Regions from separate parts of the Shinella sp. GW835-FHT14H05 genome, predicted to be linked through region 2. Evidence: predicted binding sites of a transcription regulator. Region 2 holds the regulator's gene; each other region holds the start of a gene.

Region 1 (2,198 bases), on a different contig from region 2:
TCGCCGGGCGAGGAACTGTCGCCGGAACTGGAAAAGGGCGTCTCGCTCGTCATCCTGCACCAGGCGCAGAGCGAGCCGGATGCGCAGGGCATGGTAAAAGTGTTCTTCGAGCTGAACGGCCAGCCGCGCCTCATCAAGGTGCCGGACCGCAACCGCGCGGCGACGTCAACGGCGCGGCGCAAGGCGGACATCGGCAATGCCGCCCATCTCGGCGCGCCGATGCCGGGCGTCATCTCGACGGTCTCGGTCTCGGCCGGCCAGGCGGTCAAGGCCGGCGACGTACTGCTCTCCATCGAGGCGATGAAGATGGAAACGGCGCTGCATGCGGAGAAGGACGGCACGGTCTCGGAGGTGCTGGTCAAGGCCGGCGACCAGATCGACGCCAAGGACCTGCTCATCGTTTACGGTGCCTGATACGTCAAACGTCGCTTGAAAGCCAAACCCGGATATGGGATGGACGCCCATCCCATATCCGGAATATGCAGGCTTTCCATGAGCTTCGTCATTCGCACCGCCGACCTCGGCGACATTGCCGCCTTCACCGAAATCTACCGCGAATCCGTGCTGAACGGGGTGGCGAGTTACGAGATCGACCCGCCCTCGCTCGACGAGATGGCGGCGCGGTTCCAGGCGATCACCGACAAGGGTTATCCCTATATCGTCGCCATCGAGCAGACCGGGCTCATCCTCGGCTACGCCTATGCGTCGGCCTTCCGCACGCGGCCGGCCTATCGCTGGCTCGTCGAGGATTCGGTCTACCTGGCGCCGGAAGCGCGCGGCAAGGGCGTCGGCAAGGCGCTGCTGGCGGAACTGATCCGCCGCTCGACGGAGCTCGGCTTCCGCCAGATGGTGGCCGTCATCGGCGGCGCCCATCCGGCCTCGATCGCCGTGCACGCGGCTGCGGGTTTCGAACATTCTGGCCGCATGACCGCCACCGGCTTCAAGCACGGCCGCTGGCTCGACACCGTCTTCATGCAGCGCGCGCTGGGCGACGGCGCGGAAACCGAGCCGTCTTCGGCGACCTATCCGGGGACGATGGCCTGAATCACGTCTCGATCAGCCGCAGCACCTTGTCGAACACCTTGAGCACCTGGTTGAGCTCATGGCCGCGCTTCAAAATGGTGCCGTGCTGGTTGACGACGCTGTAGGCGCCCTGTTTGGCGGCAAGCTTGGGGTTTTTCTCGATGCGGTAGAGCGGCATTTCGCCCGAGCGCTTGAAGACGGAAAACACCGCCTTGTCGCGCATATGGTCGATTGCGTAGTCGCGCCATTCCCCTTCGCCGACCATCCGGCCGTAGACCCAGAGGATTGCATCGAGCTCCCGTCGATGGAAGGTTACAGGCAGCGGATCCCGGCTGCTCTTATATTCCCTAAGGTCGACCACGACATTGGAAGCCTGCAAATCCGGCTGATCAGTCATCGAATCTCCGCACCTCGTCTGTGACGGCTGGGTGACAGTGTGCCTGACCAAAACGGAAATGCAAGGCGGATGGGCGAAGACTTGCGTTTTCGCAAAAATCCTTCTCGCCGCAATTCAGACAAACAGACGCCCAATTTACGGGAGAAAGTCCGCCAGTCGCAGCCTCTACCTGCCTGCTGCCTTGTGCGGGAAGCAGGTATTGTCGGGGTGCGTCTGTCGAAGTTGCCCAGTATTCCGTTGCCGGTAGCTTCGTCTCGGTCCGGTCCGTCTTTCTTCGAACCCTCAAGCCCCAGCCCCTCGAAGAAGCCGGACCGGACCTCCCCCCAAGGGGGAAAGACATTCATCGCGAAGCTTTATCACCCGTCAAAACGGTCGCACCCAAAATGGCGCCCGGCGTATCGGCGGTGCGCATGCGCTGCAAAAGCACGGCGCAGCCGCCGGATTTCTTTTTCTTCTTCAGCATGTCGGCCGGCAGGACCAGGTTGGTCTCCTTACCTTCCCACATGCCGATCGTTTCCATGTCGGTGACGGCGTGCCAGTAGTTGACGCGCTTGCCGCGGTTTTCGCCCTTGTCGATGTCGATCGTGCGTTCGCGCTCGAAATAGGCGATGACGATATTGGCCTTGCCCTCGCCGGGGCCGACGCGGATGCGCAGCTCGTCGTTCTTCACCTCGACATCAACCGGTACGTTGAGCCCCTTGCCCTCGTTCGGCATGGCGCCGATGCGCGAGCGGATGCCGGAAATATCGGCGCCGTTGATGTGCTCGCGGCCGTTCAG
Region 2 (2,198 bases):
TTAAAGACCAATTACTAGACTGCATGCGGCGGAACTAGTCACCAAAAGAGTTAGGGCGTTCAAATTCCGGACCCGTCCGGAACGCGATGAGGGATTCCCGCATTGCGAGCGTCGAGCGGAGACGAGAGATGAACTGGACAGACGAGCGGGTCGAGAAACTCAAGAAGCTCTGGAGCGAGGGCCTGAGCGCGAGCCAGATCGCGGCACAGCTCGGCGGCGTCAGCCGCAACGCGGTCATCGGCAAGGTGCACCGGCTGAACCTTCCGGGCCGCGCCAAGGCCGGCGGCACGCAGAGCGCGTCGCGTCCCAAGCGCCCGGTGCCGGCAGCCCCGCGCCCCGCGACAACCTTCCAGGCCCGCGCCGTGACCGCCCGCTCCGTCGTGCGCCCGGCCGGCAACACCATTACCAAGGAAGAGGTCGAGACGGATTTCGAGACGCAGCGCGAGCAGCTTCCGGTTCCGTCCAACGGCAACAGCGTGGTCGTGCCCATGTCGCGCCGGCTCGAGCTGACGCAGCTCACCGAGCGCACCTGCAAATGGCCGATCGGCGACCCGCTGAACGACGACTTCCACTTCTGCGGCAACGAGTCCCCGGACAACTCGCCCTACTGCACCTACCACCAGCGCCTCGCCTACCAGCCCTCGGCCGAGCGCCGCCGGATGCGGTGATCTTTTCCACGACAGCACATGCGATGCGGACCCGAAAGGGTCCGTTTTCGTTTGTGGTGCAGGGCCGGACCACACTCCGAAACGCAAACAGGCCCCGAAGGGCCCATTTTCGTCCTTGGGAGGAAAGGGGTCGCTTAGGCTTCCAGCGAATAGCCTGCGCCGCGGACCGTGCGGATGACGTCCTGCATGTTTGCGAAGTTGAGCGCCTTGCGCAGGCGGCCGACATGCACGTCGACCGTGCGTTCGTCGACATAGATGTCGTGGCCCCAGACGCCATCGAGAAGCTGCGAGCGCGAGAAGACGCGGCCAGGCGAGGTCATCAGGAATTCCAGCAGTCGGAATTCCGTCGGGCCGAGGCGGACTTCGCGGGTGCGGCGATGCACCCGATGCGTCTCGCGGTCGAGCTCGATATCGCCGCAGCGCAGCACCGTCGAGACGACTTCCGGCCGGGCCCGGCGCAGCATGGCGCGCACGCGGGCGACGAGCTCAGGCGTCGAGAACGGCTTGACGACATAGTCGTCGGCGCCGGTGGCGAGCCCGCGCACGCGCTCGCTTTCCTCACCGCGTGCCGTCAGCATGATGATCGGCAGGCGTTCGGTCTCCGGCCGCTGGCGCAGCCGCCGGCACAGTTCGATGCCCGAAACGCCCGGCAGCATCCAGTCGAGGATGAGGAGGTCCGGCATGCGCTCCTGCAAGCGCACTTCGGCCTCGTCACCGGAGAGGATCGTATCGACCTCGAAACCTTCGGCTTCGAGGTTGTAGCGCAGGAGGACGCTTAGCGCCTCCTCGTCTTCCACGACGGCGATTCTGGGCACCATGGAGGCAAAACTCCTTACTCGGAGGCTTCAGTGACGTCGGCAGTGACCACTGACGTCGAGGTGTCGTCCTTCGGGCGTTCGCCTTCGGGCTGCGAGCCGGTCGCCATGTAGTAGATGGTTTCCGCGATGTTTGTCGCATGGTCGCCGATGCGCTCGATGTTCTTGGCGCAGAACAGGAGGTGGGTGCAGGGCGTGATGTTGCGCGGATCTTCCATCATGTAGGTGAGGAGTTCGCGGAACAGCGAGGTGTAGATCGCGTCGATCTCGTCGTCGCGCTCGCGGATCGCCTTGGCCTTCTCCACCGAGCGGGTGGCGTAGACGTCGAGCACTTCCTTGAGCTGGATCAGCGTCAGTTCGGCGAGGTGCTCCAGGCCGCGGGTGAGCTTGCGGGGCATGCCCGAGCTCTGCACGGCGATGACGCGCTTGGCGGTGTTCTTGCCGAGGTCGCCGACGCGCTCCAGTTCGGCCGCGATGCGGATCGCGCCCATGATTTCGCGCAGGTCCGCAGCCACCGGCTGGCGCTTGGCGATCGTGACGATCGCCTTCTCGTTGATCTGGCGCTCGGCGGTGTCGAGGATGACGTCTTCCGAGATCACCTTCTGCGCCAGCGCACCATCGGTGGTGACGAGCGCACGGACGGAATCCGCCACCATCTGCTCGGCCGTGCCACCCATTTCGGAGATGCGGCGGGAGAGGTACTTCAGTTCTTCGT
Region 3 (2,198 bases), on a different contig from region 2:
GACGAGCGCCAGGAAGAAGCCGATCGCCGGCGACAGGAAGATCGCGCTCGCCGTCTTGATGAGGCCGCTCCAGACGACGGCGTCGAAGCCGGTCTTGGCAAGGCCGGCACCTACGAGCCCGCCGATCAGCGCGTGCGAGGAGCTCGACGGAATGCCGAAGATCCAGGTGACGACATTCCAGATGATCGCGCCCATCAGGGCCGCGAAGATGACGAGGGGGCTGACGATGCCCGGATCGATGATGCCCTTTCCGAGCGTTTCGGCGACATGCAGGCCGAAGAACAGGAAGGCGATGAAATTGAAGAAGGCCGCCCACATCACGGCATATTGCGGGCGCAGCACGCGCGTCGAGACGATGGTGGCGATGGAGTTCGCCGCATCGTGAAGGCCGTTCAGGAAGTCGAAGAGCAGCGCGATGCCGACGAGCGCGACCAGCAGGGGTAGGGCGAGGGTGGCCTCCATCAGACGTTCTCGATCACGATGCCGCTGATCTCGTTCGCCACGTCCTCGAAGCGGTCGACCACCTTTTCCAGTTCGCCGTAGATCTCGCTGCCGATGATATAGGCCATCGGGTCGGTCTTGCCGTATTGCTTGAAGAGGTTCTTCAGGCCCTGGTCGTGCAGTTCGTCCGAGCGGCCCTCGACGCGGGTGACCTCTTCGGCGATCGCGCTGAGGCGTGTGGCGTGTACGCCGACCTTGTCGAGCAGCGGAATGGCCTCGGCGATGAGATGCGCGGCCTTGACGACGGTCTCGCCCATCTCCCGCATGCCGGGCTCGAACTGCGTCTGCTCGTAGAGGCGGATGGTTTTCACGGTCTTGTGCATCATGTCGATGGCGTCATCCATCGACTGGATCAGGTCCTTGATGTCGCCGCGGTCGAAGGGGGTGATGAAGCTGCGGCGCACGGCGAGCAGCACTTCGCGGGTAATGTCGTCGGCCTGGTTTTCCAGTTCGACGATGCGGTCGCAGTGTTTTTCCAGATCCGGCCCTCCCGCGAGCACCGAACGGAGGGCTTCGGCGGCGCCGACGACGGTGCGGGAATGCTGCTCGAAATAATCGAAGAAGCGGTCTTCGCGCGGCATGAGTTTGCGAAACAGCGAAAGCATGGATGCCCCTTACCTGGCTGGGGTTGTCATGTCGCTGTCATAATTGACCGTCAAGCCGCTGGAAAGCTTGGATTCCGGCTTGTCACAATTCTCTGCCTGCCTGTGGAAAACCTTATTACGGAACGATCTTGAACGGCTGCTCGCTGATCGCCACGGCGCCACTGGCCGCATCGCGGAAGCGGTAGCGCAGCACGTAGTCGCCGGCCGGCGGGCCGCTGAGATTGAGGGTCAGCTTGGCGAAGACTTCCTGGTTGCGCACGCTGCCCTTGAAGTCGAAGGAGCCGAAGGCCTTCTGCTCGGCGAGCACCGTGCCCTTGGGATCGAGAAGTTCGAGATCGACGGTGAAATGCGATTCGAGCAGGCCGCCGTCGCCCGGCCGCCAGGTGAGGCCGACGGGCTCGACATAGGAGATCAGCGCCTCGCCGACCTTGAAGTCGGAGGCGGGGCGCACCGCATACATGCCGTAGCCTTCCGGCGGGGCGGAAACGAAGACGGCCTTGCCGATCGTGAAGGGCAGGGTGGCGGCGAAGGTGCCGAAGGCATCGCGGATCGTGTTGTGCGCGCCCACCGTGTCGCCGGCGGCGGCCTGTTCCTCCGCCTTCTTGGCCGCATCCGCAAGCGGCCCGGCAAAGGCGAAGGCCGGCGCGAGCGCGGCGATAAAGGTCAAACGCAACAGGGACTTCGACGCAAACATTCAGTCTTCCTCCAGCCGGATGGCGGCAGGATGCGGAGAAGCGTGACAACAGTCAAGAACGCCAAAGGCGGTACGCGGTCAGCTCTTCCAGAACAGTGGTGTCAGGATGACGAGCACAGTCAGGATTTCGAGACGGCCGAGCAACATCAGGAAGGAGAGCAGGTAGAGAGCGGCATCATGAAAGCCGGCAAAACTGCCGGCCGGACCGATCGCTTGGGTAACGCCCGGGCCGACGTTGGACAGCGACGTCGCGGCGGCCGATACCGCCGTCAGAACGTCATAGCCCATCAGGCCGAGCACAATGGCGCCGATAGCGGAAATGGCCACATACGTGATGAAGAAAAGGAAGACGCCGCGCTGCAGATCGATGTCGACGGTCATGCTGCCGTAGCGCACGG
Region 4 (2,198 bases), on a different contig from region 2:
ACTCCTGGAATTTCGCGCGCGACGGGTCGTAGTGGTGCGCGGCGGTATAGTGGACGTCCGCCGTCAGCCAGACGACATTGTGGATGGCATTGTCGCGCATGAAGGAGAGCGGGTCCGCGATTTCCCGCTCGCGCGCCGCGGGCGGGCCGTTCAGGCCGTCCGCCACGCCCTCGTAGCCGAGACTGTTGGAATAATCGTCCCAGATGACGAGGCCGAGCGGCATGTCGCAGGCGATCACCTTCCAGACGGCCTGAGAGGCCGCAAGCTCGCGCCGCAGCCAGTCCGCCTGCCGCCAGCCGAACAGGCCGTTCTCCGTGCCGCCCTGGTTGGGGCTGCGATAGGAGCGCAGGTCGACGAAGAACACGTCGAGCAGCGGGCCATAGGCGACCTTGCGGAAGATGCGGCCGGGCTCGGTGGGGAAATAGCGGATCGACGTCATCTCGTGGAAGGCGCGCCGCGCGCGCGCTTCGTAGACGCCGATCTCCTTGTCCGGATAACGCCGGTCGCCGGTGAGGTCGCTCGATTCCGACCAGTTGTTCAGCACCTCGTGGTCGTCCCACTGGAAGAAGGTCGGGCACTGGCTGTTGAAGGCGAGCAGGTGGTCGTCCAGCAGATTGTATTTCCACTGCCCCCGGAATTCTTCCAGCGTGCGCGCCACATTGCGCTTCTCGTCGGTGACGATGCGGTTCTTCCAGACCCCACCATCGCGCAAGGGGATTTCGTCCGGGATCGGGCCGTCCGCATAGACCGTATCGCCCGAATGGATGAAGAAATCCGGCTCGTGGCGCAGCATCGTCGAATAGGTCTTCATGCCGACATCGTCGATGCCCCAGCCCTGCCCGGCGGTATCGCCCGACCAGACGAAGCGCACCGACCGATTGCGCATCGGCGCCGTGCGAAAGCGCCCGACGATCGGCTCGGAGACGAGATGGCTGGAATAGGGGTCGTTGGCCGTGAAGCGGTAAAAAATGTCCTGGTCCGGCAGCAGACCCTGCAGCATTGCCTTGACCGTGTTGTCGGACGTCCCCAGCGCCTTCTGCACCGGCATCCGGGCCGCATTGGTGAAACTGTCGGTGGTCGAATATTCGAGCATCACCTCCGCCGGCCGGTCGATGCGCGCCCAGACCACGCCGGAGGAACAATCGACGTCGCCGGACTGCACGCCGTGGGAGAAGGCCGGACTGCCATGCCGCCGCGCATAATAGGGAACCGCCAGCGCAGAGGATGTGGCCAGTGCGCCGGCCCCCGCAGTCAGAAGAAACGAGCGCCGCGTCAGCGTCTCGGGAACAATCGCCATGCCACCTCCGGCCTGACCCGCGAATCGAAACGCCAGGCGGGCAGACCATGAGTCTTCGCCATGTCAGTCCGGTAACGGGAGCATGACGTTTCGCCAAAAGTTCGGTGACGGGAGGATGACGGCACGAGGTGGCGCGGGCAGTTGCCAGCCGAAGCCACCGCTCCCACGCCGCAGGTTTCTGGCCACAGCCGCAGCCTCTCCTCCGTCATGGTCGGGCCTGACCCGACCATCCACCCACCGGCACGCCGTGGATGTGGATCCTCGGGTCAAGCCCGAGGATGACGTTGGCGGGTGCGAGACGACCTTCGCAAGAGAAGGCGGCCCGTCAGGCCGCCAACCCCTTCTTCTCAAGCATCGCTTCCGGGCTCGGCAGCTTGCCGCGGAAGGCCTTGTAGGCGTCTTCCGGGTCGACGGAGCCGCCGACTGCGTAGATGTAGGTCTTCAGCCGTTCGGCCATGGCCGGATTGAAGGCGTCGCCGGTCTCGGTGAAGGCGGCAAAGGCGTCGGCGTCGAGCACTTCCGACCACATGTAGGAATAGTAGCCGGCCGAATAGCCGTCACCGGAGAAGACGTGCTGGAAGTGCGGCGTCGCGTGGCGCATGACGATGGATTTCGGCAGGCCGATCTTTTCCAGCACCTCCGCCTGCACCGCCATCGGATCGTCCACCGGACCGCGCGTATGAAACGCCATGTCGACCAGCGCCGAGGAGGTGAACTCCACCGTCGCAAAGCCGGAGTTGAAGGTGCGGGCGGCCAGCACCTTGTCGAGCAGCGCCTGCGGCATCGCCTCGCCCGTCTGGTAATGCACGGCATAGCGCGTCAAAATTTCCGGCACGGTCAGCCAATGTTCGTAGAGCTGCGAGGGCAGTTCGACGAAATCGCGCGACACGCCGGTGCCCGA

Evidence for each region. Region 2 encodes PhoB, which activates phosphate uptake and scavenging genes when phosphate is short. Its sites were predicted from a motif close to TGTCATNNANCTGTCAT; they were not measured.
Region 1: a site for PhoB is predicted at 1,441-1,457, ahead of AC1Q6Z_RS17625 (DUF2794 domain-containing protein). Genes of this name have one in related genera too.
Region 3: a site for PhoB is predicted at 1,131-1,147, ahead of AC1Q6Z_RS25375 (DUF47 domain-containing protein). Genes of this name have one in related genera too.
Region 4: a site for PhoB is predicted at 1,402-1,418, ahead of AC1Q6Z_RS18150 (alkaline phosphatase D family protein). Genes of this name have one in related genera too.

The regions. Positions count from the first base shown of each region.
Region 1 is NZ_JBXAFY010000005.1:194,595-196,792, forward strand. Features, by position in the region: gene pyc (pyruvate carboxylase) at 1-414, shown strand, start outside; gene AC1Q6Z_RS17620 (GNAT family N-acetyltransferase) at 493-1,044, shown strand; gene AC1Q6Z_RS17625 (DUF2794 domain-containing protein) at 1,046-1,420, opposite strand; gene AC1Q6Z_RS17630 (DUF1223 domain-containing protein) at 1,761-2,198, opposite strand, start outside.
Region 2 is NZ_JBXAFY010000004.1:80,086-82,283, forward strand. Features, by position in the region: gene AC1Q6Z_RS14945 (GcrA family cell cycle regulator) at 129-668, shown strand; gene phoB (phosphate regulon transcriptional regulator PhoB) at 803-1,486, opposite strand; gene phoU (phosphate signaling complex protein PhoU) at 1,501-2,198, opposite strand, start outside.
Region 3 is NZ_JBXAFY010000010.1:134,362-136,559, forward strand. Features, by position in the region: gene AC1Q6Z_RS25370 (inorganic phosphate transporter) at 1-462, opposite strand, end outside; gene AC1Q6Z_RS25375 (DUF47 domain-containing protein) at 462-1,106, opposite strand; gene AC1Q6Z_RS25380 (hypothetical protein) at 1,222-1,800, opposite strand; gene AC1Q6Z_RS25385 (TrkH family potassium uptake protein) at 1,879-2,198, opposite strand, start outside.
Region 4 is NZ_JBXAFY010000005.1:299,533-301,730, reverse strand. Features, by position in the region: gene AC1Q6Z_RS18150 (alkaline phosphatase D family protein) at 1-1,297, opposite strand, end outside; gene AC1Q6Z_RS18145 (M3 family metallopeptidase) at 1,623-2,198, opposite strand, start outside.